DNA from 2 places in the Kitasatospora sp. NPDC056273 genome. Region 1 is predicted to be linked to the other one. Evidence: riboswitches for the same ligand, from Rfam matches in the RefSeq annotation. Region 1 holds a riboswitch; the other holds the start of a gene.
What was found. A riboswitch is a leader RNA that binds a small molecule or an ion and turns the genes downstream of it on or off. The one in region 1 is predicted to bind thiamine pyrophosphate.
Positions count from the first base shown of each region.

Region 2: another riboswitch for thiamine pyrophosphate. It lies ahead of thiC (phosphomethylpyrimidine synthase ThiC); the one in region 1 lies ahead of ACFCY1_RS17435 (cytosine permease).

Region 1 covers NZ_JBHJSJ010000016.1:165,399-168,857, reverse strand. Annotated here, with positions in the region: gene ACFCY1_RS17440 (S1C family serine protease) at 1-1,262, opposite strand, end outside; TPP riboswitch at 1,529-1,673, shown strand; gene ACFCY1_RS17435 (cytosine permease) at 1,666-3,084, shown strand; gene ACFCY1_RS17430 (glycerophosphodiester phosphodiesterase) at 3,193-3,459, shown strand, end outside.
Region 2 covers NZ_JBHJSJ010000040.1:50,960-54,418, reverse strand. Annotated here, with positions in the region: gene ACFCY1_RS29045 (PKD domain-containing protein) at 1-1,360, opposite strand, end outside; TPP riboswitch at 1,599-1,733, shown strand; gene thiC (phosphomethylpyrimidine synthase ThiC) at 1,728-3,459, shown strand, end outside.

The sequences.
Region 1 (3,459 bases):
ACCGGGCGGTCCTTGGCGCTGATGATGCCGCTGGTGACGGTGGACTCCAGGCCGTACGGCGCACCGATCGCGACGGTGGCGTCGCCGACGTTGACCTTGTCGGAGTCGGCCAGCGGCAGCGGGGCCAGCTTGCTCTTGGGCGGGTTGTCGATCTTGACCACGGCGACGTCGTAGCCCTCGGCGTGGCCGAGCACCGAGGCGCTGTAGGAGCTGCCGTCGGCGAACTTGACGGTCAGTTTGCCGCCGCTGAGGGTCGGCGCGACGACGTGGTTGTTGGTGAGGATGTGGCCCTCGGTGTCGAAGACGAAGCCGGTGCCGGTGCCCGACTCGCCGTTGCCCTGCGCCTTGATGGTGACGACGCTGGGCAGCGCCTTCTGCGCGATGGCGGCGATCGAGCCGGGGACGGGCTCGTTCTTCTGGGTGTCGCTGGCCTGGACGGTGGTGCTGCGGTGGTCGTTCGCGGAGCTCCTGCGGTCGGAACTGTCGGAGACGGACACGCCGAGCGCGCCGCCGGCCACACCGGCGACCAGCGCGACGGCCGCGATCAGGGCGACCAGGCCGCCGCGCTTCTTGCGCGGGCCGCCGGGGCCGCCCGGACCGCCGGGGTACTCCGCCGGGTAGCCGTGCGGGCCGGCCGGGCCGCCGGGGTAGCCGGCGCCGCCGGAGGTGGAGTCGTGGGTGGGGCCCCAGCCGCCGAGCGGCTGGCCGGCCCCGAAGGGGTGGTGGCCGTGCGCGGCGGGGGCGGCGGGCGCGGCCGGAGCGGCGCCGTACCCCTCGTGCGCGCCGGCGGCGGGGACGCCGTGGGTCGGGGTGGCGTACGGGTTGCCGGCCGGCGGCAGGGCCGGGGCGGCGGGTGCGGCGGCCACCGGGGCGGGCGGAACGGGCGGCAGGACCGGCGGCGGCGCGTCGATGTAGCCGGTGGCCGGGTCGACGGCCGGCTCCTCGACGGCGGGTGCGGCGGGTGCGGCGGGTGCCACGGGCTCGGCGGGTGCCTCCGGTGCGGGCACCTTGGTGAAGGCGACGGTGGGCTTGTGCCCACCCCCGGCCGGGACCTCCTCGGCCGGAACGGCGTCGGCGGACGGCGCCGCCTCGGCGGCGGCGGCCTCGACCGCGCCCGCCTCCGGCTCGGGCACCCGCCGGAACGCCATGGTCGGGTTGTGCCCGCCCTGAGCGGGGCCCGCGGCAGCGGACTCGGCCGCCCCCGGCCCGGCGGGCTGCTCCCCCTGCGGCCCGGTGGGCCCAACCTCGCGCTCGGTGCTCACGGACGACCTCCATAGCTGGCAGAACCAAGGACCATAGTTTTTCGCACTGTCGATTCGTTTGCCGTAAGGACCCCTCTGAAGAACTCATAAGAATCCTTAGCCGGCACCGACACCGGCGCTGGCGTCAGCACCCACAGCGGCGCTGACACCGGCTCCGGCACCCGTACCGACGGCCGGGGCTCCCCTCCCCGTCGGGCGTCCGCGATGCGGACCGCCCCGCCCTCGGCCTTGGGCGTCGGCACCCGCGCCGGTTAGCCTGGCGCTCCAAACTGACACGCGGGAGCTTGGACCCACCAGGCTGAGAGTGCGCATGTCGACCGTACGCCACACGAGTGACGGACGTTCGAGGGGGCGCTGACCGCCGGAACCTGTCCGGGTAATGCCGGCGTAGGGAGTATCGGCCATGCCGCCTGCTTCGCCATCCTCTTCTTCGGGTACGAACGCCTCCGACTCCGGCGCGAACGCCCCCGCGCCGGGCGCGACCGCCCTCCTGGAACGCGCCGAGCACGTCGAAGCGCCCCTGGTCCTGGACACCGAACCGCCGCGCACGCTGCGCTTCCGGGACCACTTCGCGCTCTGGATGAACCTGGGCGTCAGCCTGATCGGCTTCTCCACCGCCGCCACCGTGCTCGGCGCCCCCGGCAGCGAGCTGTCGCTGGCCGCCGCGGTGACCGCGATCACGATCGGTACGGCGGTCGGCACCGCGATGCTCGCCGTGGCCGCGCTGATCGGCGCCCGCACCGGCGCCCCCGCGATGGCGAACCTGCGCGGGCTGTTCGGCACCCGGCTGTCGTACCTGCCGACGGTGCTGAACATCGTGCAGTGCATCGGCTGGGGCGTCTTCGAGCTGCTGACCATCTCGGCGGGCGCGCAGACCGTCGCGCACACCACCGGCTACCGCTGGCTGTTCGTCCTGCTCGCGGGCGCGCTGACCACCGCCCTGACCATCTGGCCGCTGGGCTCGATCGCGGTGCTGCGCCGCTTCGTGGCCGGGGCGGTCGCGGTGGCGATGGTGTACTTCACCGTCCAGTTGGGCCGCCAGGGCGTGCCGGACCCGGGCGCGGGCAACTGGCACGGCTTCCTCGGCGCCACCGACGCGATGATCGCGGTGTCGGTCTCCTTCGTGCCGCTGGCCGCCGACTACACCCGGCACTCGCGCACCCCGCGCTCGGCGTTCTGGGGCAGCTTCTCCGGCTACACGGTCGCCCAGGTCTGGTGCTACGTGCTCGGCCTGATGGCGCTGCTGCAGTCGGACGGCGACCCGAACCGGATCTTCGACTCCTTCCTCGGGGTCTGGGCCGGCTGGCTGTTCCTGCTGGTGCTGGTGCTGCGCGAGACGGACCAGTCCTTCGCCAACGTGTACTCGACCGCGATGTCGGTGCAGAACCTGCTGCCGAAGGTGGACCGCCGGGTGCTCTCCGGCGCGATCGGCGTGCTGATCACCGTGCTGGCGCTGCAGATCGACGAGTTCACCGACACCTACTACGGCTTCCTCGGCCTGATCGGCTCGGTGTTCGTGCCGCTGCTGGCGGTGCTCGTGGTGGACTACTTCCTCGGCGCCGGCCGGCGCGGCTGGAACCTCTCCGCCGACGCGCCGTCCCGCTGGCTGATGCTGCTGCCGTGGGCCCTGGGCTTCGCGGTCTACCAGTTCATCGCGCCGACCAAGGTCGCGGGCTGGTGGACGGACTTCTGGACCTCCGCCCAGGAGGCGCTGCACTTCACCCCGCAGGAGTGGACCTCGGCCTCGCTGTTCGCCTTCCTGGTGCCGGCCCTGGCCACCTGGGCGCTCACCCCGCTCGGCCGCCGCGCCGTCCGGGGCTGACGGAGCGGAGGGAGCGGGGCCCGAGCGGGCCCCGCAGGTGCGCAGACGGCCCCACAGGTTGGGGCCGTCTTTGTCCGCGCTTCACCTCCGCCGCCTATCGTTGGGCCTGTGACCAGCCCAGACCTGTCCTCGGCGGCGGCGCGCACCGTGCCGCCCGTCCAGGTGATCGCCCACCGCGGTTCCTCCCACGCCCTGCCCGAGCACACCCTCGCGGCCTACCGGCGCGCGCTCGACGAGGGCGCGGACGCGCTGGAGTGCGACGTCCGGGTCACCGCCGACGGCGCGCTGGTCTGCGTGCACGACCGCCGGATCGGCCGGGTCTCCAACGGCCGGGGCACCGTTTCGGCCATGACCCTCGCCGAGCTGGAGGCGTAC
Region 2 (3,459 bases), on a different contig from region 1:
CGAACTCGTCGGTGGTCGTGAGCTGCACCCGGTAGTCGCCGGGCTTGGCGTACACGTGGCGCACGGTGGGGCGGTTCGGCCCCGACGCGGTGGTGCCGTCGCCGAAGTCGTAGGAGTAGTCGGTGATCCGCGACGGGACGACGGGGTTGGCATCGACCGTGACGGCCAGCGGGTCGGAGCCGGTCTCCGGGGTCACCTTGAGGTCGGTCTTGAAGGAGCCGACGACCTCGTACGCGCCGCGGTCGCGGAAACCGCCGTTCGGGCCGGTGTTGGGGACGTCCGGGTGGTCCGTCGCGCTGTGGCCGAGCAGGTCGACGGCCGAGATGCCGGGCACCTCGGGGCCGGCGGAGTCGATCACGCCGTTGGGCAGCCAGCCGAGGGCGGCCACCGGCATCGAGTACCCCCACAGGTCGGGGTCGAACTGCACGCTGACGTTGAGGTCGTGGCCGCCCTGGCCGGTCGCGGCCTTCAGGTTCTCGGCCCACTGGTACTTGGTGCCACCCCACTCGTAGGTGGGGATGTGGCCGAGCCCGGGGGGCTGGATGGTGTTGTAGTCGAGGACGGTGCCCTCGGTCGAGCCGGCCGACACCCGGACGACGGACATGTCGGCGAGGTTGTTCGTGATCGTCGCGTGGTGGGACGCGCCGGCCAGGTCGAAGGCGGTCGACACCGACCACTGGAACCGCACCGTGTTGTGGGTGATGACGGTGTTCGGCGCGTCGGTCAGCGACACGGCCGACCCGAACGTGGAGTTGAAGTCGTTGCCGGCGATCACTGTCCCGGAGATGCCCGGCCCGACCTTCACGCCGCCGCTGGCCAGACTGACGATCGAGCGCTCGACCCGGACGTGGTCGCTGGCGCCGGTGACGTTGACGGCCGGCCGGAGGACGTCGCCGTTCGGCTGCTCGATCAGGTTTCCGGAGAGCTCGACCCGGCTGACCCCGTCGAGTTCGAAGTGGGTCACGTCGAAGCCGGAGAAGACGACGTCGTGCTGGCCGGAAATCCTCACCGCCTGCTTCTGCGGACCGGCGATGACCGGAAGGGTCTTCTTCAGGGCGAGGCGGCCGGCGCCGCGGAAGGTGATCGGCCTGCCGGGCTCGCCGGAGCGCCGGACGGTCAGGTCCTCGGCGTAGGTGCCCGACGCGACCTCCACGGTCTGGCCCGGCAGCACCTGGTCGGCGGCGGCCTGGACGGTGCAGAACGGAACCGCCCGGGTGCCCGGACCGCTGTTCGAGCAGGCGGAGTTGGAGCCTTCGACGTACAGGACTGCGGCCGGTTCGGCCGCCACCGCGGGCAGTGGCAGGCCCACCACGGCGGAGACCACGGCGGCGCTCAGGCCGGCCGCGTGACGGATGCGCACGGAGTACTTCCCCCAAGAATCGTCAGAGCCGCGACACCCCGGGCCGGTCGCCCGCACGGAGGGGCCGTGCGCGACCCGGTGGAGTGCCTGCGGAGCATTCGTGAGCATTATGAGGGTGCGTTCGGACACTTTCGGCCACCGGGGTGCCGTCGAAGCGGACCCGCCGCCGGCCCGTGAGGCGCTCTGGACCTGCGGCGATCCGCTCGCTACGGTGTTGGGCGTCGTGTGCAGGCAACACCGCCTGCGACGCGGGAGCTCGGAGCACCGGGCTGAGAGGACGCTGACCGGGACGTCGACGGACGGACCGACGGCTGCGTCGACCGCAGGAACCTGACCGGGTAATGCCGGCGTAGGGAGTAGAGGTCAGATGACCACGTTCGAAGCACAGCCGCAGTCTGTCCGGAGCGCCCCCAGCAGCGAGCGCACCGGCTACCCGACCCCGGCCTGGCACAAGGCCTACCGCGAGGGATCGCGCCCCGACCTGCGCGTCCCGTACCGCGAGGTGCGGCTCACCAACGGCGGGACCGTCCCGCTGTACGACACCTCCGGCCCGTACACCGACCCGTCGTACGAGCCCGACGTGCGGCGCGGCCTGCCCGCGCTGCGGGACCCCTGGATCCGCCAGCGCGGCGACGTCGAGGAGTACGACGGCCGCGAGTCGCGCCCCGAGGACGACGGGATCAAGCACACCTCGCCGCGCGGCGGGAACCTGCGCAACCTGGACGCCGTCTTCCCCGGCCGCCCGCGCCGTCCGCTGCGCGGCCGCGGTGGTGCCGCCGTCACCCAACTCGCCTACGCCAAGCGGGGCGTGGTGACGCCGGAGATGGAGTTCGTGGCGCTGCGCGAGGGCCTGGCGCCCGAGTTCGTGCGGGCCGAGGTGGCCCGCGGCCGGGCCGTCATCCCGGTCAACGTGAACCACCCCGAGGTGGAGCCGGCCGTCATCGGCACCAACTTCCTGGTGAAGATCAACGCCAACATCGGCAACTCGGCCGTCACCTCCTCGATCGAGGAGGAGGTGGAGAAGATGACCTGGGCCACCCGCTGGGGCGCCGACACCGTCATGGACCTCTCCACCGGCCGCAACATCCACACCACCCGTGAGTGGATCCTGCGCAACTCCCCCGTGCCGATCGGCACCGTGCCGCTGTACCAGGCCCTGGAGAAGGTGGACGGCCGCGCCGAGGAGCTGAGTTGGGAGGTGTACCGGGACACCATCGTCGAGCAGTGCGAGCAGGGCGTCGACTACATGACCGTCCACGCCGGCGTGCTGCTGCGCTACGTCCCGCTCACCGCGCGCCGCAAGACCGGCATCGTCTCGCGCGGCGGCTCGATCATGGCGGCCTGGTGCCTGGCCCACCACCAGGAGAACTTCCTCTACACCAACTTCGAGGAGCTCTGCTCCATCCTCGCCTCCTACGACGTCACCTTCTCGCTCGGTGACGGCCTGCGTCCGGGCTCGATCGCGGACGCCAACGACGAGGCGCAGTTCGCCGAGCTGAAGACCCTCGGCGAGCTCGGCCGGATCGCCCGCGAGCGGGACGTCCAGGTGATGATCGAGGGCCCGGGCCACGTCCCGATGAACAAGATCCGGGAGAACATGGATCTCCAGAAGGAGATCTGCGACGAGGCGCCGTTCTACACCCTCGGCCCGCTGACCACGGACGTCGCCCCCGGCTACGACCACATCACCTCGGGCATCGGCGCCGCGATGATCGCCTGGTGGGGCACCGCGATGCTCTGCTACGTGACCCCCAAGGAGCACCTGGGCCTGCCCAACCGGGACGACGTCAAGACCGGCGTGATCACCTACAAGATCGCCGCCCACGCCGCCGACCTGGCCAAGGGCCACCCCGGCGCCCAGGCCTGGGACGACGCCCTCTCCGACGCCCGCTTCGAGTTCCGCTGGGAGGACCAGTTCAACCTGGCCCTCGACCCGGAGACCGCCCGCGACTTCCACGACGAGACCCTCCCCGCCGAGCCCGCCAAGACCGCGCACTTCTGCTCGATGTGCGGCCCGAAGTTCTGCTCGATGAAGATCTCCCAGAAGATCCGCGACGAGCACGGCGACGGATCCACCGCCGTCTCCAGCGAGTTCGACG